One region of the Ensifer sp. EB106-05-01-XG146 genome, then DNA from elsewhere that is predicted to be linked to it. Evidence: predicted binding sites of a transcription regulator. Region 1 holds the regulator's gene; each other region holds the start of a gene.

What was found. The regulator LexA, encoded in region 1, represses DNA repair genes until DNA is damaged. The targets are predictions, from matches to a motif close to TGTTCNNNNTGTGTTCNG.
Region 2: the regulator LexA is predicted to act here: its motif matches at 3,929-3,946, upstream of recA (recombinase RecA).
Region 3: the regulator LexA is predicted to act here: its motif matches at 2,300-2,317, upstream of AC3WVQ_RS00285 (DNA recombination protein RmuC).
Region 4: the regulator LexA is predicted to act here: its motif matches at 2,953-2,970, upstream of AC3WVQ_RS33090 (DUF763 domain-containing protein).

The regions. Positions count from the first base shown of each region.
Region 1 covers NZ_JBYTDX010000001.1:1,498,127-1,503,861, forward strand. Annotated here, with positions in the region: gene AC3WVQ_RS07415 (hypothetical protein) at 1-142, shown strand, start outside; gene AC3WVQ_RS07420 (thermonuclease family protein) at 365-1,099, shown strand; tRNA gene AC3WVQ_RS07425 (tRNA-Cys) at 1,252-1,325, shown strand; gene AC3WVQ_RS07430 (hypothetical protein) at 1,523-1,864, shown strand; gene lexA (transcriptional repressor LexA) at 1,953-2,675, opposite strand; gene AC3WVQ_RS07440 (hypothetical protein) at 2,911-3,207, opposite strand; gene AC3WVQ_RS07445 (hypothetical protein) at 3,546-4,163, shown strand; gene AC3WVQ_RS07450 (hypothetical protein) at 4,290-4,883, shown strand; tRNA gene AC3WVQ_RS07455 (tRNA-Ala) at 5,037-5,112, opposite strand; gene adhP (alcohol dehydrogenase AdhP) at 5,490-5,735, shown strand, end outside.
Region 2 covers NZ_JBYTDX010000001.1:1,651,897-1,657,631, forward strand. Annotated here, with positions in the region: gene alaS (alanine--tRNA ligase) at 1-2,550, opposite strand, end outside; gene recA (recombinase RecA) at 2,782-3,870, opposite strand; gene AC3WVQ_RS08165 (carbohydrate kinase family protein) at 4,190-5,137, shown strand; gene AC3WVQ_RS08170 (pseudouridine-5'-phosphate glycosidase) at 5,169-5,735, shown strand, end outside.
Region 3 covers NZ_JBYTDX010000001.1:58,631-64,365, forward strand. Annotated here, with positions in the region: gene AC3WVQ_RS00280 (ribokinase) at 122-1,021, opposite strand; gene AC3WVQ_RS00285 (DNA recombination protein RmuC) at 1,074-2,267, opposite strand; gene def (peptide deformylase) at 2,419-2,943, shown strand; gene fmt (methionyl-tRNA formyltransferase) at 3,107-4,042, shown strand; gene truA (tRNA pseudouridine(38-40) synthase TruA) at 4,042-4,785, shown strand; gene AC3WVQ_RS00305 (hypothetical protein) at 4,796-5,395, opposite strand; gene dapE (succinyl-diaminopimelate desuccinylase) at 5,382-5,735, opposite strand, start outside.
Region 4 covers NZ_JBYTDX010000003.1:953,204-958,938, reverse strand. Annotated here, with positions in the region: gene AC3WVQ_RS33105 (phosphotransferase family protein) at 1-381, shown strand, start outside; gene AC3WVQ_RS33100 (hypothetical protein) at 600-1,490, shown strand; gene AC3WVQ_RS33095 (PQQ-dependent sugar dehydrogenase) at 1,514-2,848, opposite strand; gene AC3WVQ_RS33090 (DUF763 domain-containing protein) at 3,012-4,304, shown strand; gene AC3WVQ_RS33085 (hypothetical protein) at 4,387-4,884, opposite strand; gene AC3WVQ_RS33080 (hypothetical protein) at 5,044-5,292, opposite strand; gene AC3WVQ_RS33075 (glutathione synthetase) at 5,422-5,735, opposite strand, start outside.

The DNA.
Region 1 (5,735 bases):
GCCCGTGCTGGGCTTCTGGATGATACCGTTGGGCCTGATCGTGCTTTCCCACGACATTCCCTCGGTTCGCCGCCGCCGTCGTCGTCTGGCCGTCTGGTGGGCGCGCTGGCGCGGGAAGGCCAACTCCTCGAACGGCTCCTGAGGCGGACGCCGATTTAACGATCTTGTTGTCGAGGGCAGGGCGGTCGGCAGTTTTCGGTTCCTCGCGGCCGTCCCGTAGCAATTCCGAATCTCTCAACAAGGGCCGTGGCCGCGCAGGCGAATGACCGGTTCCTCGCGGTCTTCCCCTCTGTTGGGGTGCCCTCGAAAACTTTTCGGCAACCCATCAAACGCATAATGCGGTCTCGAATCAGGATGGGGACCGATGGCCAAAGCCACTACGAAACGTCGACGCCGCAGTTCGGGCCGAAGCACCAGCAAACAGGGCGGCATGGCGCCGTGGTATCTGGCCGCAGCGCTCACCCTTGGCGGCGTCATGGCCCACGACCATCGCGCCGAGTTGCGGCACTGGCCGGTGGTTTCCGATGTCATGGCCTTTGCATCGCGATCGGAAACGAAGCCGAAGCCTCAGCGCGCGGTTCCTGAAGCGCAGGAGCGCGTTGCGCAGCAGGCGGATAGGCACAAACCAAATCCGAAGCCCAACCCGGCGACGAAGGTTGTCCTGGCCGCCCCGGTGCCGTCGGTGAATGTCGGCGTCACGCCGCCAACCCCTCTCGTGCGGCCGAATGAAGAGGTGAAGACGGCATCCATCCGTACCGATCAGTTCTATTTTTGCGGCATTCGCAACGACAACTGCGTGATCGATGGCGCGACCTTCGTCTTCCATGGCGAGACGATCCGCGTCGCCGATGTCGATGCACCGCGAATCCGCCAGGCAAGCTGCGACAAGGAGCGTTCGCGCGGCTTCTACGCCAAGCAGCGCCTGCGCGAATTGCTGAATGCAGGCGACTTCAGGCTGATCTCGGCGGGAGGGCGATCAGATGCCAAGGCCGGCGAGAAACTGCGCCTGGTCACCCGCGGTGACCAATCTCTTGGACGTGTACTCGTTTCCGAGGGGCTCGTGCGGCCGTGGGAAGGGCGCCCGACGCCCTGGTGCTGAGATCAGCTGGGAGACGATCGGCGGACATCGTCGATCGTTCTGTGGAAAGTATCCGTCCTGCAATTCGACGGCGCGTTTTTCAGAAAATGCCTCTTGCGGTTTTTCTGCAATCATTCTAAATCCGCGCCAACGCTTGGTTATCCGAGCTGTGAGGCCTCGTGGCGGAGTGGTGACGCAGAGGACTGCAAATCCTTGTACCCCGGTTCAATTCCGGGCGAGGCCTCCAAAAATCTCACCTCGTTAAATTTGGTTTGGCGTTCTGCCTTAGGGCAGCGCGGTAAAATTCGCGACACGTCCGCGCAAGCCACGTCTCCTATGCCTCCGTCGGATCTTATCGCTTCGGTGAATTCGGTAGAGGGGGAACGATGACTCCGCTGAGATCAACCGCATCGGTAGCGTCCGTCAACATTAAGAACGGAGGCAATGGCATCAATGAAAAAGAGACTGATCCTGACGGCGTTGGCGTGTTTTGCGGCGACCGCTATGGAGGCGCGCGCGGACGACCTGGTTTTCCAGCTGAAGAACAACACCGGCGCGGTACTGACGAATTTCTATACGTCGCCGGTCGGCGTCAATGAATGGGAAGACGATGTTTTCGGTCGGCAGGTCCTGAACCCCGGCGAGAGCATGGAGATCACCATTGCCGACGGGCGGGACGTCTGCAAATACGACATGCGATTCGAATTCGAGGAAGGCTCGGCCCTCGATACGACCGAGGACACGCAGGATCTCTGCGAACTCGGCGAATACACGATCCACGAATAAGCGATCTGGATTTCAGGTCGCCTTAAATGGAAAGAGCCTCGCCACTTTCAGTGGCGAGGCTCTTTTGATTCGGCGTTCTGCCTGGAATTCAATGGTAGCGGCGGATCAGCCCGACGAGCTTGCCCTGGATTTTCACGCGATCCGGTCCGAAAATGCGCGTCTCGTAGGCGGGGTTGGCCGCTTCGAGCGCAATCGACGCGCCCTTGCGACGGAAGCGCTTCAGCGTCGCTTCCTCGTCGTCCACGAGCGCCACGATGATGTCGCCGGGATTGGCCGAGTTGCCGTTGCGGATGATCACCGTGTCGCCATCGAAGATGCCGGCCTCGATCATCGAATCGCCCTTTACTTCGAGGGCGTAATGCTCGCCGCTGCCGATCATGTCGAGCGGAACGGTAATGTCATGGGTGTTGTTCTGGATCGCCGAGATCGGCACGCCGGCAGCGATGCGGCCCATCACCGGGACGGAAACAGACGTGCTTTCGGCGACCGGCGCCGGCTTCGGCGTGGCAGGAGCGGCGGCCGGCGGCTTTCCGAGGCTGCCCTCGATCACGCTCGGCGAGAAGCCTCTGCGCGGCTGTTGCTGGCCGGCGGCGTAGGCTTCCGGAAGCTTGATGACTTCGAGCGCGCGCGCCCGGTTCGGCAACCGGCGAATGAACCCGCGCTCTTCGAGCGCCGTGATCAAACGGTGAATGCCGGACTTCGACGCCAGGTCGAGCGCATCCTTCATTTCATCGAAAGACGGCGGTACGCCCGACTCCTTCATGCGTTCGTGGATGAACAGAAGCAATTCCTGTTGCTTGCGGGTCAGCATGGCACGTCGCTCCAGAGGCGTGAAACAAATCAAGAACAGACACTATCTGTTCCATATGTGTTCCGCAAGTGCCTAAAATTCCGTGAATTCAGGCAATTGGCTGCTTCTGTGGGGGCGATTGGTCACTTTTGCGGGAGCGGGGCGGTTTTCGGCGACGGTTGCGTCCCAAAACAGCGCCGGGCAGGCCGGTCGCGCGCGTGATTCGAACGAATCGCGGCTCTCTTCGCGGAGAGACTTAAGTCGCTTGCGAGGCCGAGCAGGCGTCTTCGAACTCCTTCACCGTTTCGGCGCTGTTGTCTTCCGGAAGCACTGCGTCGGCCGCATCGGTCGCAACGGGCGTATCGCCGTCATAAACGAAGGACTGGATGTAGAACGCGAGCGCGCCCTTCCAAACATTGCGTCCATCGATCTGATGGCACGGCACGGCCCGTTCGAAATCGGTCTGGAGTTCATCCACCGTCGCGGCACTGAGCTTGACGTCAGGCATATTGGGCGATGCGACTATCGAAGCGAGAAGCAGGGCGGCAAGCACGGTGATCGTCCACTTGATGAAGGGGTGGGACTACGGGTTGGTAAACGATGTGAACCGCGCTTTCGTTCCGAAGTCCAGCAAGCATGGCGATCACTCTGCCATGTTCAACAGCTCTTTGCCCGCAGGCTGTGGCTGATTTGCGCCAGCCGCTCCATCTCAACCTCGTCTCGGCCGTTCTTCATGGACCGGCGCGGAGAATGCATCGGAGCTGCCAGCTTTCGCATCGGGCCTGGGGCGCGCAAAAATCCCTGCGGGGAAGGGCCTTCACCGTCTCGACAGGCCTCTAAAAAAAGATAACTTTGCGTGGAAAGTGGGGTGGTTGCATGCATAGATTGTCGTTGGTGGTGCTCGGCCTGTTGCTCACGGCTGGAGCGGCGTCTGCCGAAGAAGGGCGTTCGAATATCTGGAAACGGATCAACGCCTGGACGGTGGGATCCGATCCTTCCCTGGGAGGCTCGTGTTACGCGGCGACGAGCTATGACGCCGGCGCTATCCTTCGTATCGGCTTTTATCCGCGGGGATCGACGAACCTGGCGTTTCTTTCGATCGGCAATGCCGAATGGAAATCCATCGAGCCGCAGCGGGAATACGATGTTGCCTTGCAGCTCGACCGTGGTCGTCAGTGGCCGGCCGTTGCGTTCGGTGTTGATCTGACCGGCGCCAAGGCCCTTGTCGTCAACTTTTCCAACACCGACTTCTTTACCGAGTTCGTTCGCAAGAACACCTTGGCGCTGGCCTTCGAGGGGCGCGTCGTCGCGAGCCTCAGCCTGCGTGATTCGATGAAGGCGGTAAGCGAGATGTTCAAGTGCCAGGAGGCGGTGAGCGCCTTGATCCCGAATGGCGATCAGGGAGCGGCGAACGATCCCTTTGCGGGCGCCGGTGGCAATGCGCCGAACAACGATCCCTTTGCCGGCGGCGGCCAGACCAAGTCATCGAAAGATCCTTTCGCCATGTGATGGGCAGTCCGCTTGCCGCGGAGAGGTGAATATTCCTAAAATATTGCCTGGGATCGGCTAGGCACCCTCGACAGCGATGCGGGGACCTATCAAAATGCGGGCAAACGGGGGTTTTGCATGCGTAGATTGCTGGTCGGATTGGTAAGCTGTCTGATCGCCGCGGGATCGGCCGCGGCTGAGGAGTCCGAAATCATCAAGTGGAAGGATGTCGACGGCTGGACCGTTGCTTCCGACACCTCGATGGAGGGCTCCTGCTTCATCTCGTCGGTATTCGACGGCGGGGTCACCTTGCGCCTTGGGTTCTATCCCAAGGGCTCCGAGTCGCCGCTCTATATGAGCTTCGCCAGCGACGACTGGAGGTCGCTCGAGGTCGGCAAAGAGTACGACCTGACCTTCCACTTCGACAAGACCGATCCCTGGAGCGCTTCGGCGACCGCTGCCGGTGATGCGAGCGGAAAGTTTCTGTTCGTGAACGTCACCGACGCCGAGTTCCTGACGGGCTTCGTGCGCAAGCGGGCCTTGGCCATCGCGTTTGAAGATCGCGTCATCGCGAATCTCAGCCTGCGCGGCACCGGCCCGGCGGCCGACGAGCTGATGAAATGCCAGCGGGCGGTCGACGAGATTATCGCCGACGAGGGCCGCAAGTCCAAGGAGAAGAAAGCCGACCCGTTCAGTGCACCGAGCGAGAAGCGATCGGCGCGGGATCCGTTCAGCCTCTGAAAACAGGTGGCCACGGGATCGGGCAGCGTTTCGCGAAGGCCGGACGGTGGCTTAGCATGGTGGTGTCCCCAGAGAGACTCGAACTGGCGATCTGCTGATGACAAATCAGCCGCTGTTCCGATACCTCGGCAACCGGGCACCTACTGATCGTTTTGGTGGAGCCGAAGGGAGTCGAACCCTCGACCTCCGCAGTGCGATTGCGGCGCTCTCCCAACTGAGCTACGGCCCCGTAGCATTCAGTCAACACGACCGGCGCCGATCCTGTCAATACGCGCGCCAGCGCGCCCGCTCGAACGCCGTTGCACGATATGCGTTGTTCGATCCGGCCGGGCGCCGAAGGCGGTCGGTCTCTGAACCGCTTCTGCACTCCACCCATTGTCGAACTCTGCCGGCGGGTTTACGCTGCAACCTGACGATGGCGCTACGTGAACCGCGTTGAAGTGTTGGCGGTATACGCCAAGCAGGAAATGACGTCCGGGCACTGGCTGTGAGCGCCATGATGCTCGAGCCAATTACACGATTTTCGTATGTGAGATAGGCCCCTGCCGGCCCACTGTTCCCATAAGAAACCTCTCCGTGGCCCGGCGATTGGAGGAGGATTGGCAAATGGCTCAGGCGATGAAGGCAGCCGTCGTTCGGCAATTCGGCGCGCCCCTGACGATCGAGGAAGTGGCAGTGCCCACGCCGCAGCCGGGACAGATCCTGGTGAAATACGAAGCAACGGGCGTTTGCCATACCGATCTCCATGCTGCAAATGGCGACTCGCCGGTGAAGCCCAGCCCACCGTTCATTCCCGGGCACGAGGGGGTCGGCTATGTCTCGGCGGTCGGCGCCGGTGTCAAAAGAGTGAAA
Region 2 (5,735 bases), 150 kb from region 1:
GGCGGATGCGACGCGAACGAGGTCAACGGCGCTGAGCTTCGAGGTCAAGTCGTCGGTCACGGCAACGACCGCGCTTGCCTTGCCATCGCCGGAAACGCCGACGAAGGCAACGACGCCGGAGCCGAGGCTCTTCTTGCCGTCATCGGCCAGGCTCTTCAGATCCTTGGGCTCGACGCCCGAAACGACCTTGCCGAGGAAGCGAACGCCGGCGATTTCGCGGGCGGCATCGGCCGAACCCGCTTCGCCGCCACCACCGAGTGCCAGCTTCTTCTTGGCCTCAGTCAGCTCGCGTTCCAGCTTGCGGCGCTCGTCGAGCAGCGCCTCGACGCGGCCGAGCACGTCGCCCGGCTGAACCTTCAGCGTGTTGGCGAGCGTCTTCACGCGCTCGTCCTGCTCGTTCAGATAAGCGCGTGCCGCTTCACCGGTCAGCGCCTCGAGGCGACGAACGCCGGCGCCGACGGCGCTTTCCGAGACGACGCGCACCAGGCCGATGTCACCGGTGGCAGACACGTGCGTGCCGCCGCAGAGTTCGACGGAATAAGCGCGGTTGGCCTTGGAGCCGTGGATGCCGCGACCCATCGAGACGACGCGAACCTCATCGCCGTACTTCTCGCCGAAGAGCGCCATCGCACCTTCGGCAATCGCATCATCGACGCTCATCAGACGCGTGGTCACCGGCGTGTTCTGGACGATGATCTCGTTGGCCATCTCTTCAACGACCTTCAACTCCTCCGCCGTCATCGGCTTCGGATGAGAAACGTCGAAGCGCAGGCGTTCCGGCGCTACCAGCGAGCCCTTCTGGGCCACGTGGGTGCCAAGCACTTCGCGAAGCGCCTCATGCAGGAGGTGCGTGGCCGAATGGTTGGCGCGCAGGCGCGAGCGGCGGGCGTGATCGACGTCGAGCTGGGCGGCGTCGCCGGTCTTGACCGTGCCTTCGGCCACGGTCGCGAAGTGGACGAAGAGCCCCTCGCCGCGCTTCTGCGTGTCGGTGACGGTGAGCTTGCCGCTTTCCGTCGTGATCGTGCCGGTATCGCCCATCTGGCCGCCCGATTCGCCGTAGAACGGCGTCTGGTTGAGCACCACCTGGACCGTGTCGCCCTTGGCGGCGGTTGCTACGACAGCGCCATCGCGCACGATCGCCTGGATCACGCCCTCGGCGGTCTCGGTGTCATAGCCGAGGAAATCGGTCGCGCCGTGCTTTTCCTTGAGCTCGAACCAGATGGTCTCGGTCGCAGCTTCACCGGAACCGGCCCAGTTGGCGCGGGCTTCGGCCTTCTGGCGCTCCATGGCAACCGAGAAGGCGTCGGTGTCGACGGTGATGCCCTTGGCGCGCAGCGCGTCCTGGGTCAGGTCGAGCGGGAAGCCGTAGGTGTCGTAGAGCTTGAAGGCGGTTTCACCGTTGAACTGGTCGCCTTCAGACAGATCGGCAGATGCGTCGGACAGCAGATTGAGACCGCGCTCCAGCGTCTTGCGGAAACGGGTTTCCTCAAGCTTCAGCGTCTCGGAGATCAGCGCTTCGGCGCGCACCAGTTCCGGATAGGCGCGGCCCATCTGGCCGACGAGTGCCGGCAAGAGCTTCCACATCAACGGATCCTGGGCGCCCAGCAGCTGCGCGTGACGCATCGCACGACGCATGATGCGGCGAAGCACGTAGCCGCGGCCTTCGTTCGACGGCAGCACGCCGTCGGCGATCAGGAAGGCGGACGAACGCAGGTGGTCGGCAATGACGCGATGGCTGGCGCGACGGTCGCCCTCAGCCTTGACGCCGGTCGCTTCTTCCGAAGCCGCGATCAGCGCGCGGAAGAGGTCGATGTCGTAGTTGTCGTGTTCGCCCTGGAGAACGGCTGCGAGACGCTCGAGGCCCATGCCGGTATCGATCGACGGACGCGGCAGGTTGACCCGCTCTTCCTTGGTGATCTGCTCGTACTGCATGAAGACGAGGTTCCAGATCTCGATGAAGCGGTCACCGTCTTCGTCGGCCGAGCCCGGAGGTCCGCCCCAGATATGGTCGCCGTGGTCGTAGAAGATTTCCGAGCACGGGCCGCAGGGGCCGGTATCGCCCATGGCCCAGAAGTTGTCACTGGTCGGGATGCGGATGATGCGGTCGTCGGAGAAACCGGCGATCTTCTTCCAGAGATCGAAGGCCTCGTCGTCGGTGTGGTAGACCGTGACCAGCAGGCGCTTGGCGTCGAGGCCATACTCCTTGGTGATCAGGTTCCAGGCGAGCTCGATCGCGTTCTCCTTGAAGTAATCGCCGAAGGAGAAGTTGCCGAGCATTTCGAAGAAGGTGTGGTGACGCGCGGTGTAGCCGACATTGTCGAGGTCGTTGTGCTTGCCGCCGGCGCGAACGCACTTCTGTGCCGTAACGGCCGTCGAATAGGGACGCTGCTCCAGGCCGGTGAAGACGTTCTTGAACTGCACCATGCCGGCATTGGTGAACATCAATGTCGGGTCATTGCGCGGCACCAACGGGCTCGACGACACGACCTCGTGACCGTTCCTGCGGAAATAGTCGAGAAAGGTCGACCGGATTTCATTCACGCCGCTCATCTTGCGTCCTATTCTTAAGCACCGATTCCGGCCCGGGTCCGGCCCACGCCGCGCCACTAAGCCATTGTCCCTAAACCCTGCGGCCACCCGTGGTGACCGCACCCTCCAACGCGCTGGGTCGCCGGAACCAAAGGCTTTTATCGCTCACATATCCGACTGTCCAGACGCCAGCAAAAAACCGGCCGCCCACGGGACGACCGGTTTTCTGGTAACCTCAGTGGACCGAGCGGCTTATGCTTCCGGCGGCTCGTCACCGTCGTCCGCTTCCGGACCGCCATTCTCGAGGAACCGATCAGCGATCAGGCCGGCGTTCTGGCGCAGCGCCGTCTCGATTTCGCGCGCGAGATCCGGATTGTCGCGCAGGAACGTCTTGGCGTTCTCGCGGCCCTGGCCGAGACGCTGGCTGTTGTAGGAGAACCAGGCGCCAGACTTTTCGACGATGCCGGCCTTGACGCCGAGGTCGACCAGTTCGCCGGTCTTCGATACGCCCTCGCCATACATGATGTCGAATTCGACCTGCTTGAAGGGAGGGGCCATCTTGTTCTTGACGACCTTGACGCGGGTCTGGTTGCCGACGACCTCTTCGCGCTCCTTGACCGAGCCGATGCGGCGGATGTCGAGGCGAACCGAGGCGTAGAACTTCAGCGCGTTGCCGCCGGTGGTGGTTTCCGGCGAACCGAACATGACGCCGATCTTCATGCGGATCTGGTTGATGAAGATGACCATGCAGTTCGACTTGGAGATCGACGCCGTCAGCTTGCGCAGCGCCTGGCTCATCAGGCGGGCCTGCATGCCCGGCAGGCTGTCGCCCATTTCGCCCTCGATTTCGGCGCGCGGCACGAGCGCTGCAACCGAGTCAACGACGAGAACGTCGATCGCGCCGGAGCGCACCAGCGTGTCGGTGATCTCAAGCGCCTGTTCGCCGGTGTCGGGCTGCGAGATCAAGAGGTTTTCGAGATCGACGCCGAGCTTGCGGGCATAAACCGGGTCAAGCGCGTGTTCAGCATCGACGAAGGCGCAGATGCCGCCCTTCTTCTGTGCTTCGGCGACGGTCTGCAGCGCCAGCGTCGTCTTACCCGAGCTTTCCGGGCCGTAAATTTCAACGATGCGGCCCTTCGGCAGGCCGCCAATGCCGAGCGCGATGTCGAGGCTGAGAGAGCCGGTCGAAACCGTCTCGATCTCAATGATGCTGTCCTTCCCACCGAGCTTCATGATCGATCCCTTACCGAACGAACGTTCGATCTGGGAAAGTGCCGCTTCAAGCGCCTTGCTTTTATCCACCGATTTGTCCTCTACGAGCCGCAAAGAGTTTTGTGCCATTTGGTCCACCTTTAGGTTATTGAAGCTACCGAGGCAATGAAGCCGCCGCAGGAGTTTTTGTACATGTTTTGTTCCGTATTTGCAAGAGCGCGACAACACATTGAAAAACAATAGCTTTCAACGATACGTTCGATTCTTGTTCACGGAACGAAACCAGAGTTTTCGAATGTTGGCGCAAGCCCTTCGAACCTGCCCGGCAAGGCTCGGCCGATTCGCCTGCGCATGAGACTTTGAGCAGGTCGGGCGCGTGGCGCTTCGCGACGCGGCATTGCAGGATGCCAACAGATATTCGGCCGATCGGCCAAGCAGAGGAACATTCATGACGCAAGCTGACATCGCCGTTTTCGGTGGCGCGCATATCGACAGGCGCGGCCGTATATCGGGAACGACAGCGCCCGGGTCGAGCAATCCGGGAAGCTGGTTCGAAGAAGCGGGCGGCGGTGGTTTCAATGCCGCGCGCAACCTGGCGCGGCTTGGCCACAGCGTGCGCATGATCAGCACCCGCGGCGGTGATGCGGCCGGCGAGATGGTGACCGCAGCCGCGGCCGCCGCTGGCGTCATCGACAGTCCCCTCACCTTTCTTGACCGCCAGACGCCGAGCTATACGGCGATCCTCGAAAACGACGGCAATCTGGTGATTGCGCTCGCCGACATGGAACTCTACCGGCTGTTCTCGCCACGGCAGTTGCAGCGGCGGGCGCTCCGCGAGGTCATCGCCGCGAGCAAGCTGGTGCTGACCGACGCCAACCTGCCGGAAGAAACGATCGCCGCACTTGCCCAGTCGGCTGCCGGCAACGGCCGCCTCGTCGCCGGCATCGCTGTTTCGCCGGCCAAGGTCATCCGCTACCGGCCGTGCCTCTCGCATCTCTCGTTCCTGTTCATGAACGAATCCGAGGCGCGGGCGCTGACCGGCAAGGAGGCGGCCGAGGCGGAAGAATGGCCGGCCCTGTTGCGCGGTCTCGGCATCAACGGAGGCGTCGTGACCCGGGGCGGCCGTGCGGTCGTTGCCTTCGAGGGCGATAGCGCCTGTGTCGTCGTGCCGCCGGCCCTGCCCGCCCTTGCCGACGTCACCGGCGCCGGCGACGCGCTCGCCTCCGGCTTCCTTTCCGCCCGCCTTGCCGGCCGCGATATCGCCGATTGCCTGCGGCACGGCATCGCAGCCGCCGGTTTGACGTTGCGTTCTCCCTTGGCCGCATCCGAAGAGATGTCCGCGGCCAATCTCGAACAGGCGCTGGCCCTTGTGCCCACGCCCCAAATGCTGTCATGACATTTGCCAGCAGAACTCCCAAGGAAAGACCATGACCAAACCCGCTTCCCCCTTCCTGCCGATGGAATATTCCGACGAGGTCGCAGCCGCCAAGGCGCGTGGCGCGCCGATCGTGGCGCTGGAATCGACCATCATCACCCATGGCATGCCCTACCCGGGCAACCTGAACATGGCCCGCAGCGTTGAAGCGATCATCCGCGAACAGGGTGCCGTGCCGGCGACCATCGCCGTCATTCATGGCGTACTGCATATCGGCCTTGACGATGCCAAACTCGAAGAACTGGCCAAGACCCAGGGCGCGATGAAGGTCTCGCGCGCCGATCTCGCCTTCGCGATCGCCGAGCGCCGCACCGGCGCGACCACCGTCGCCGCGACGATGATCGCTGCTGCCCGCGCCGGCATCCGCGTCTTTGCGACCGGCGGCATCGGCGGCGTGCACCGTGGCGCCGAGCTCTCCTTTGACATCTCCGCCGACCTCGATGAACTCGCCCGCACCGGTGTCATCGTCGTCTGCGCCGGCGCGAAGGCGATCCTCGACATTCCGAAGACGCTCGAAGTGCTCGAGACCCGCGGCGTTCCGGTCGTCACCTATGACAGC
Region 3 (5,735 bases), 1.4 Mb from region 1:
CATCGGCTGTCCGGATTGCGCAAGCGGCCGTCGGGAGGGTGAAATCTATGCGGGCCAGGGCCTGGGAAAAATGAGACGGGCGACTTCGCCCGTCTCAAGTGCGTGCTTTTTCGCGCAGGATTTAGAGACGCGAGGCCACGTCCGCAGCAAGCGGGATCGAGGGCTGGGCGCCGCTCTTCAGGCAGGCGAGAGAGCCGGCGACTGCTGCGCGGCGCAGAGCGTCGGGGAAGGCGATGCCGGCATCGAGGCTGGCTGCGAGATATCCGCAGAAGGTGTCGCCGGCGCCGACGGTATCGACCGGCTCGATCTTCAGGCCCTTGGCGCGCTGGATCTCGCCTTCATGTACGGCCACCACGCCTTCGGCGCCAAGCGTGACGATGACCGTCTGGCCGGTCTCCGCGTGCAGCGCCTTCATCGCTTCTTCGCGCTCAGTACTCCCGATACCGCTCTTGCCGGCCAGCAGTTCGAATTCGGTTTCGTTGGCAATGACGATATCGGCGAGGCGGCCGAGGCGGGCTGCCTCCGGTGTCAGCGGCGCGATGTTGATGACCGAACGCACGCCCTTCTGTTTGGCGGCGGTGAGCGCCTTCTCGACCGAGGCGGCCGGAATTTCGAGCTGCAGCATCAAGGTATCGCTGGGCTTCATGCCGTCGACGGCCTTCACCGCATCGGCTTCATCGACCGTCGCATTGGCGCTGGCGACGACGACGATGACATTTTCGCCGTCGCCGCCGACGAGGATATGGGCGGTGCCGGTCGGCTCGCTGACCGTCTTGGTCAACGACAGGTCGGTGCCCGCACCCTTCAACAGCTCGAGCGCGCCGTCAGCAAAGCTGTCCTTTCCTACTGCGCCTGCCATCTGCACCGTCGCGCCGGCACGCCGTGCGGCCAGCGCCTGGTTTGCGCCCTTGCCGCCGGCGGCGGTTGAGAAGCTGGTGCCGGCGACGGTTTCGCCGGGCTTCGGAAGGCGTGCGGTGGTGGCGATCAGATCCATGTTGATGGACCCAAAAACAGTAATCATGTGAAACTATCCTGTCGGCTTTGCGAATTGGGCCGGAGAGTGCCCGACAGCCTCAGTCCTCGTCAACCACCCGCAGGCGCAATTGCCCGACCCGATTGTCGACCGCGGCACGTGGTTCGTCCGCGTCCCGTGTGCCGCCTTCCGCTTGCAGCTCTAGGGCCTCGATCTTGGCCCCGCGGCGGGTGAGCTTGCTGGAGGAAACGAGGATGTCCTCGACATCCTTCTGGCTCATGGCGAAATGGCCCTGCAGCTTGCGCACGCGCTCGTCGAGACGGCCGAGATCCTCCATCAGCCGCGCGACTTCGCCCTGGATCAGGTGCGCCTGCTCGCGCATGCGCGCATCCTTGAGGATTGCCTGGATCACCTGGATCGACAACAGCAGCAGGGAGGGCGAGACGATGACGATCCGCTGGCGATGCGCCTTCTGCACGATCGCTTCGAAATGCTCGTGGATCTCCGCAAAGATCGATTCCGAGGGTACGAAGAGGAAGGCGGTGTCCTGCGTCTCGCCCGGGATCAGATACTTGCCGGCGATGTCGCGCACGTGCGTTTCCATGTCGCGGCGAAAGAGTTGGGCGATCTGCAGGCGCCGCTCCGGGGTCGGAGCATCCCGCATCGCGTTCCAGGCTTCGAGCGGAAATTTGGCGTCGATGACCAGCGGCGGCTGGCCGTTCGGCATGCGGATGGTGCAGTCGGGCCGCGCCCCGTTCGACAGCGTCGCCTGGAATTCGAAGGCACCCATCGGCAGCCCGTCGGCGATAATCGCTTCCATGCGCGACTGGCCGAAGGCGCCGCGCGTCTGCTTGTTCGATAGAATCGCCTGAAGTCCGGCCATGTCTTTGGCGAGCGACTGGATGTTGTTCTGGGCCGTGTCGATGACCGCGAGGCGCTCCTGCAGCCGGCGTAGGTTCTCGTGTGTCGCCTTGGTCTGCTCGCTGATCGAGGCGCCGATGCGATGGGTCATGCCGTCGATGCGCTGGCTGAGTGTCTGGTTGAGCTCCGCCTGCCGGGCGCCGAACACCTCGGCCATGGCCGCGACCCGCCCTTGCATCTCCGTCTGTGCTGCCAGCAGCATTGCCATCTGTTCCTGCCGCTCGTCGTCGCGGGGATTGCGCCGGCGCGAGAGCGCCATCAGGCCGGCAACAGCCAGCACAAGGCCGGCGGCAATCGCCAGATGGCCCAGGGTAATCGGCAGGGTGCCGATGAAAAACAACGGCTGGGCGAAGGGAAGGGGCGCGGGTTCCATGCGCCAAACCTAACAGATTCTCTCGCGAAGTGTAGATCAAAACGAGAACATGTGTGCGCGGCGGTTAACGCCCGACGAGGGACGAGCGGGTGCCGCAGGTGGCAAGGCAATTTCCTTGCGCGTCGATGGAAAGATCGGCTATGGGAGCATCATGACCATCAAGCCGCTTATCATCCTTCCCGATCCTGTGCTTCGCCAGGTTTCAACGCCGATCGAAACCGTCGACGCGGACGTCCGCCGTCTGGCCGATGACATGCTCGAAACCATGTACGATGCCCCCGGCATCGGCCTTGCCGCGATCCAGATCGGTGTCGCCAGGCGCATGCTGGTGCTCGACGTTTCGAAAGAGGGCGACGAGAAGACGCCGCTTGTCTTCATCAACCCCGAGATCGTCGCTTCGTCCGACACCTATTCGGTTTACGAGGAAGGCTGCCTGTCGATCCCGGACTACTACGCCGAGGTCGAGCGCCCCGCCGTCATCACCGTCAAGCACCTCGACCGCGACGGCAAGGAACAGACGATCGAGGCCGAAGGCCTGCTCGCCACCTGCCTGCAGCACGAGATCGACCACCTGAACGGCGTGTTGTTCATCGACCACATCTCCAAGCTCAAGCGCGACATGGTGATCCGCAAGTTCACCAAGGCTGCCAAGACGCGCGGCGCAAAGGCGATCTGAGCCTTCAATCGCGGAAGATCACGCGAAATTTTGAAGGCGGGAACCCATTGAACATTCCAGGAAGAGCGTGAAACGGCTTTCCTGGAATTGTCCTGTTTTTAGAGAATGAGATCATTTCGCCGTTTCCCCGCATGAAGTGATCTGAAAGGACGGAGTTACCGCCTTGTCGCTTCGCATCATCTTCATGGGCACACCGGAATTTTCGGTGCCGACACTGGCGGCACTTGCCGAGGCCGGTCATCAGATCGTCGCCGTCTACACCCAGCCACCGCGGCCGGGTGGCCGCCGCGGGCTCGATCTGCAGAAATCGCCGGTGCACCAGGCGGCCGAGCTTCTGGGCATTCCGGTGCTGACGCCAGTCAACTTCAAGGACGAGGCGGACCGCCAGACCTTCCGTGATTTCGACGCCGACGTCGCCGTCGTCGTCGCCTATGGCCTGCTTCTGCCTGAGGCCATCCTCACCGGCACCAAGCTCGGCTGCTACAACGGCCACGCCTCGCTGCTGCCGCGCTGGCGCGGTGCAGCGCCCATCCAGCGCGCGATCATGGCCGGCGACCACGAGACCGGCATGATGGTGATGAAGATGGAAAAGGGGCTCGATACCGGCCCGGTCGCCCTCACCAAGACGGTTCAGATCGGCGAGACGATGACCGGGGGTGAATTGCACGATCGCCTGATGCAGGTCGGCGCCAGTCTGATGCGGGAAGCGATGGCGAAGCTCGAGGCCGGCGATCTGCCGCTGACGGTCCAGGCCGAGGACGGCGTCGTCTACGCCCAGAAGATCAGCAAAACGGAAACCCGCATCGATTTCACCCGTCCCGCCCGCGAGGTGCACGACCATATCCGTGGCCTGTCGCCATTCCCGGGCGCCTGGTTCGAACTTGAGATCGCTGGCAAGCCGGAACGCATCAAGGTTCTGAACTCGGAGCCTGCTTCCGGCGAGGCCGAGGCCGGCATGGTGCTCGACGACAACCTGGCGATTGCCTGCGCCGAGGGCGCCGTTCGGCTCACCCGCCTGCAGCGCGCCGGCGGCAAGGCGTTGGGTGTGGCCGATTTCCTGCGCGGAACGCCGGTTGCGCCCGGCACGAGGGTCGGCTGATGCCGCGGTTCAAGCTGACCGTCGAATATGACGGCTCGGACTATGTCGGCTGGCAGCGGCAGGACAACGGAGAGTCCGTCCAAGGGGCGATCGAAAAGGCGATCCTGTCGCTGACCGGAGAGACCGTGTCGATCCGCGGCGCCGGCCGCACCGATTCCGGTGTGCACGCCAGTGGCCAGGTCATGCATGCGGATCTCACGCGTCCGTGGAAGCCCTACACGCTGCGCAACGCGCTAAATGCCCATCTGGGGCTTGCGGGCGAGCGGGTGGCGATCCTCGGGGCCGAGGAAGTGTCCGAGGAATTCGACGCGCGCTTCTCGGCGCTGCGCCGCCACTATCTCTACCGCATTATCTCGCGGCCCGCGCCGCTGGCGCTTGAAGCCCGGCGCGCCTGGTGGGTGCCGAAGCCGCTCGACCATGAAGCCATGCATGCAGGCGCCCAGCGCCTCGTCGGCCATCATGACTTCACCACCTTCCGCTCCGCCCATTGCCAGGCGGCGAGCCCGGTGCGCACGCTCGATCGGCTGGACGTCGCGCTTGTCGCCGGCGTTATAGAGATCCGCGCAACGGCGCAGAGCTTCCTGCACAACCAGATCCGCTCCTTCGCCGGCTCGCTGAAGCTGGCGGGCGAAGGCAAGTGGACGCCGGATGATCTGCAGGCAGCGCTTGAGGCCCGCAACCGCAAGGCCTGCGGCCCCGTGGCGCCGCCCGATGGGCTTTATTTCCTTCAGGTGGACTACTGATCCCGAAGTCCTAGCTTGTCGGGATCAGACCGAAGAAGCGCTGCAAGAGATCGCCGATCATCATCGACGGCAACAGGAACAGCGCCGTCAGCGCCGAGGCAAGCAGCGTCTGGTTGCCGGTCACCATGCGCAAGAGCCGGAAGAGCACCGCAACGCTGATGACGAGCAGCGTCAACCAGATGAAGCTCGTCAGCCCCTGGCTCCCGGGAATGACGACACGGATCGCCGCCGGCACTGCCATGGCGTAGGAGAGCGGAACCGAGAGCCAGTTTGTGGTAACGACGATCGGTACCACCGCTCCGGCAAATCCGAGTGGGCGCGAGAGAACGGCGATCAGCACCAGCGGCAAGAGCCAGCTGACGAGATCGACGACGAGCAGCTTGAAGATGAAGCCGATGCCGATCGTGGTGCCATCAGGCATGACCGAGAGGTAGTAGAGCCGCCAGGACGCCCAGGTGACGGCGATCGCCGGCAGGCACCAGAGCATGGACGTGAACGAGCGCCAGAGGCCACTCTCGCTGAAATCGAGCCAGCGGAAGCCTTCTTCGTTACCCTGCGCCAGGAGCCAGAGCCCCCGGATATAGGCAAGCACCTCATCAAGCAGCGGCATGGCCGAACCAGCGGGCGATGAAGGTTTCATAGATATTGGTCAGGGTCTCGAGGTCGGCGACGGCGACCCGTTCGTCGACCATGTGCATCGTCTGGCCGACGAGGCCGAACTCGACCACCGGGCAATAGTCCTTGATGAAGCGCGCATCCGAGGTTCCGCCGGTCGTCGACAGCTTCGGCTGGCGCCCCGTGACGGCTTCGACCGCGCCGGAGAGCGAATCGATCAGCGCGTTGTTGCGTGTGAGAAACACGTGGCTCGGGCGCTCGGCCCAGACGATTTCGTAGCGAACGGGGGCGCGGTCCGGACGCAGGCTACCGCTTGCCGCGGCACGGTCGAGCCG
Region 4 (5,735 bases), on a different contig from region 1:
CCTCTGCTTTCGCCTGATGTCGTTACCGGTCTGCGGAAGCGCTTTTCCGACTTTTTAGCGACCTGCGACGCGCTTCCGCAGTGCCTTATTCACGGGGATTTTGGGACCGGAAACATTCTCGTCGATCGCGGCAGACTTTCAGGCGTCATCGATTTCTCCGGCTGCGGCCCCGGCGACCCAGCTTACGATTTTGCGAGCCTCGCGGCAGGGCTTGGTGACCCGTTCGTCGACCTGGTGCTCGCGCACTTTTCCCCAGACACGGCGGCAAGGGATCGTATGGGTTTTTATCGAATGACCTTTCCGCTTCTCGACATTCTGTACGGCGTCGAAAACCGCGACCCGGAGACAGTCCGCGCGGGCGTGCACGCCTTTGCGGCGTAGTCCGCTCATCCTCTCACCGGGATTTGCTTCGGCCCACCTCATCCGAACGCGGTTCGATGTCCGCCATTGGGCGCGATGTGGACTTCGCGCCTCGGTTTACAGCATCGAAAAAAGCCGTTCGGCTCTCGTTTTTTTGCGCAATCGGGGAACAGCGGGCCAAGCCTATTCGTTGAGTGAGACGGGAAAATGTGTCGGAACGAGGAGGGGTTCGCGAAGCAATGTCGGGTGAGCCATCAAATCGCCCCGGTGCGTATATTTCGTTTCCCTACGACCGAACCATGCTGGGAGAGTTTCGACGGGCTTTTCCCCGGGCCAGATGGAGCGATGATAGGCGCAATTGGTTTATTCCGGGCAAGACTGCCGACCGCCGGTTTACCAGATGGATGGACGGCCAATTGTCGGAACGAGATCCGTTCGGTGAATCAAAGGGCAGGGACGCTTACGACTTCGATCCCATCGGCAGTCCGTATCTGGAGGCAGGCGATGACCTTTGCCTGCGGACACCTTTCTCCCGCACCATCGTTGAGGAATTGCGACAGGTGCCGTGGGCGCATTGGGATGACAATTCCAGGACGTGGCATGTTCCGTTCCGCTCCTACGAGGAATTGCGGAAACGGTGGCCTGTGATCGAAGCGGCCGCCCGCCGCAATGAACCGGATGCACGAAAGCAACGCCGACTTGCGTCGCGGGGGTCCGCCGAGGAACTGGAAGCGAGAAGTCGCAGCGTCGAACGGAGAAGACGGCGATACCCTGTTCCTGCGGTTTTTCCACCACAGCTCGGGCGTGCCGTCTCCACTGAAACTTACGGCGTCGTAATATTCATCGGGATTTCACAGGAGATTGTCCCTCGAACTTTCTCCTGCTCGTATCCATTCATGAACAATAGCCTGATGGAGTTTGTCTGGGCCTCCTGGCGGCCCGCAACACTGTCGGAATTGATCTCTGTATGGCCGGCACGCACCGGTCCCCATCATCGAAGCGGCTGGTGGCTTCCAGATCTGGAGGAATTGCGGGTTTCCAGGAAACAGGCCCGAACTCAAGAGCGCCGGCGCGCGGCATCCCGTTCTCATCGGGCGATTGCCGACGCGGGACGACCAAATGCACATTGATCGCTTTTGAAACAGGCAAAAGGTCATTCTCTGCTGACACGCCACACGACATTGCCGACATCGTCGGCAACCAGCAAACTACCCGTCTTATCGATTGCCACGCCGGCCGGGCGCCCCATGGCGCTGCCGCCTTTGCCGACGAACCCGGTGAGGACATCTTTTGGCCGGCCGCTGGGCTTGCCATTCAAAAACGGGACGAAGATGACCTTGTAGCCGCTGGGTACGCTTCGGTTCCAGGAGCCATGCTGTCCAACGAATGCGCCGTTCGAATAGGTGGGGCCGAGCGACGAGCCCCTCGAGAACACCAGTCCCAATGATGCCGTGTGGGCGCCCAGCGCGTAGTCGGGCTTGATGGCCCTTGCGACGAGGTCAGGACGCTGCGGCCTGACGCGGGTGTCGACGTTCTGGCCGAAGTAGCTGTAGGGCCAGCCATAGAAGGCGCCATCGCGCACGGATGTCATGTAGTCCGGGACGAGATCGTCACCGAGTTCGTCGCGTTCGTTGACCGCGACCCACAGCTTTCCATTCTGAGGGTTCCAGGAGAGCCCGTTGGGATTGCGCAGGCCCGAGGCGAAGGGGCGCATGTGGCCGCTTGCCTTGTCGATCTCGAGCACGGCTGCACGGTGCCGTTCGACGGCCATGCCGTTTTCGGCAACATTGCTGTTGGAGCCGACCGTAACGTAGAGCTTGCGGCCGTCCGGGCTTGCGATCACATCCTTGGTCCAATGGTGATTGAGATCGCCGGGCGGTAGATCCGCGATCTTTTGCGGCGGCGCCGTGATCCGGGTCTGTCCGTTCGAATAGGGGAAGGCGACGAGAGCGTCGGTGTTGGCGACATAGAGCTTGCCCCGCGACAGCGTCATGCCGAAAGGCGAGTTGAGACCTTCGGCGAACGTGGTCCGCAGGTCGGCCACCCCGTCGCCATCGGTGTCGCGAAGCAGCGTGATCCTGTTTGCGCTTGGTGTGGTGGCGCCAGCGCGCTTCATGGCCGCGCTCATGAAGACCTTCTTCAGGCTGAAGCCCTCGTCGTGTTTGGCCGGAGCATTGCTTTCGGCCACCAGAACGTCACCGTTGGGAAGGACGCGCAGCCAGCGCGGATGGTCAAAATTCGTCGCAAAGGCGTTGACCTTCAATCCTTTGGCAGCGAGTGGATGTTCTCCGCCCCGCCACCCGGTCGCATCGGCGATGTTGACCGTCGGGATCACGGTTGGGCGTGGTTTTGGCAGAACCGGATCCGAACCGTATCCAACCTTGCCGGTGTTGCTCGCTGTCTGCCTGGCTGAGACGTTGGCGCAACCCGCCAGTAAAGCTGCGGTTAGGAGGATGACGACTGCCGCACACGGGAAACGGTTTTGCATTGGAAGGCCTCCGCAGGGATTGGCCCATCTCATCGTGAGGCGCAACGGCGCCTCGCAACATTCCAACCACAAAACAGCAAGGGTTGCGACTTGTTCCCGGCGGTAGGAACGTTTGAAGAACTTTCCCCTGTCACAATGCCTGTAAGCGGCCTATAAGACACGAATGGTTCAGCGAGCTGGAAGTGCAGATCTCCCTCTTCATGGCGGCAGGGTTCCCCCGTGGCTCGGCGATCGCATGACGAAGCTCGGGACGATCATCGCCGAAGCCATCGTCATCGAATACGGCCGTGACGAGTTTCTGCGCCGTCTGGCCCATCCTTTCTGGTTCCAGTCCTTCGGCTGCGTCATGGGCATGGATTGGCACTCATCAGGCATCACCACCAGCGTCATCGGCGCTCTCAAGCGCGGTCTCGCTCCTCGTTCGCGGGATCTCGGGATAAGCGTCTGCGGCGGTCGCGGACGACATTCGCGGCAGACGCCAGACGAACTGATCGCCATCGGCAACCGCGTCGGCATCGATGGTGCCGGCCTTGCGGCCACCAGCCGGCTTGTTGCAAAGGTCGATAGTGCCGCGGTCCAGGACGGCTTCGACCTCTACCTGCACGGTTTCATCGTCGCTGACGATGGCAAATGGGTGGTGGTACAGCAAGGCATGAACGGCGATAAACGCCAGGCCCGGCGCTATCATTGGTTGTCGGAGGGCGTTTCCAGCTTCGTCGACGCTCCCCATGCGGCGATCGAGGGAAAAGGTCAGGGGGAAATCGTCAATCTCGCAGACAGACGGGCTGCCGCATCACGCCACGGGCAGCTTGAGCTTTTGGCATCGCTTGGGCCTGACCGAATTGTCCGGGAAGTCGTCGCTCTGGATCCAAAGGGTAAACCGAAGGAGGCCGATCAGCCGTTGCTCCCACATCTCGTGATGCCGGCACATCACGACGTACGGGATGAAAACGTCAACATGCGACGGCTGCATGCGACACTTTCTGCGGCTGCCGATCGCGGGCCGGAAGATTTCGAGCAGCTTTTGATGGTTCCGGGCGTCGGTGCCCGTACGGTCAACGCGCTCGCGATGGTGGCTGAAGTCGTTCATGGCGCGCCTTGCCGTTTCGCCGATCCGGCGCGGTTTTCGCTTGCGCACGGTGGCAAGGACCGCCATCCGTTTCCCGTGCCCCTCAAGGTGTACGACCACACGATCGCGGTCATGCGATCGGCCGTGACGAAAGCGCGGCTCGGACTTGGCGAGGAACTGGAGGCGCTGAAGCGCCTTGACGACCAGGCACGGCAGCTCGAAAGATACGCCACCGGCCCGGACCTCAAGGAAATTGTTGCCGGAGAGTTTCGCCACTCGCCCGAATGGGGCGGTCGCAGTGTGTTTGGATGGGAGGAGACTGGCGGATCGGCCGAGCAGAAGTCGCTGGAACCGACGCCGTCGAACGCTCACCGTCAGGCACGCTAGAAAATCGAGTGGCCGGCGCTGGTTCAGCGAGATGAGCTTCAGTCGAGGGGCGGGAGCGAGATATTCCTTGGGGAAGGATGCCTTAGCCGATCTTCTCTCCCACCTCCAATAGATAAGCGTCATAGCCGAACAACAAATCCTGGCTCAGGTCCTTGCCGTCGAACCGCGCTATAAAGTCGTCAAGGTCGGCCTGACGCGAGAAGCCCATCGCCATGGCAGACATGCTTTCGATGTCGCCCTCTTCGTCCTCGTAAGTCGCGCTCATCTCCAGGACACCCAACCGATCGAAGTTCGCTTGCATGTGGAATGAAAGCCAGACCAGGTATTCCAGCGGGTAGCCGGGATTCCTCCCGTATGTCACCACAAAGGGATAAGCTGAACGGAACCGGCTGGCCAGAACTTCGCCATCGGTGGCAAAGACGAGCAGATCGCTATCCTCATCGAGGTTGTGAAGTTCGATTGTCAAATCATGCTTGCGCAACGCAACGTAGCCGCCAAGTTGGTCCCACGGCAAGGAAGTCAAGATGATCTCGCGCCATCGTGTGATGGCGACATCGAGATCGGTGCGGACCAAGAACATGAAGAAACCCTACAGCGTCACGACACAATCAAGAGCTTTCAGCCTTGCATAGTGCACGCTATAGTCAATAGATATTAGCGGCGCCTAAATTCATGGTAACGAGGGAGTTATCGTGATTTGAGAGGCGCCGGCGAACATCAGCTTCGCCGGCTGGCGGATCTATCGCCAGTATCCCCGCCCGGTATCGACCGATGACCGTCCCACGACGTAGCCGATGGTAAAGGCGAGGGCGCCGATCAGCAATCCGAGAGTGGTCGCGGTGTGAGGATGATCTGCTGCGGCAGTCGCGACAGCGCTCGTCTCTCTCTTCACTGCTTCGGTGGCTGTCTGCGCAGCTTTGCGAACGCCAGCGAGAGGTTCTTCGGGTGTGCCGGTAAAGCCGGCTTTTAGATCGTCGTCTTTGGCCATCGCCTTCTTCTCCTATCGCGTATGCAGGAGAAACCGAGGACAGCGCCATCGGTTCCGAATCCTTGGAAAGATCTTTTTTAAAGCACCAATTTGCTAGCGACCTTGTGCCCAGAGTTCTTCGGCAAAGTCCTAGTGGGTCGACAAGATCCGGTTGTTCAACGCTCCTTGATACGTCTTCCTGGTCGCAATTTTGTTCTCCAGCGACTCGAGGATGTCCTCGCAGAAGTCGACGTCGTAGAGTTCACGAATGGTCTGGAGACCACCGGGCGTGAACACGTTTATCTCAAGCAGCTTGTCGCCGACGATGTCGAGGCCGACCAGGAACATGCCATCTTCGACAAGCTTCGGGCGTAAGGTCTCGGCGATCGCCAGCATTTCCTTTGTCACATGCGCCCGTTTTGGCGTCCCACGCGCGTGAATATTGGAGCGCACGTCTCCCTTCG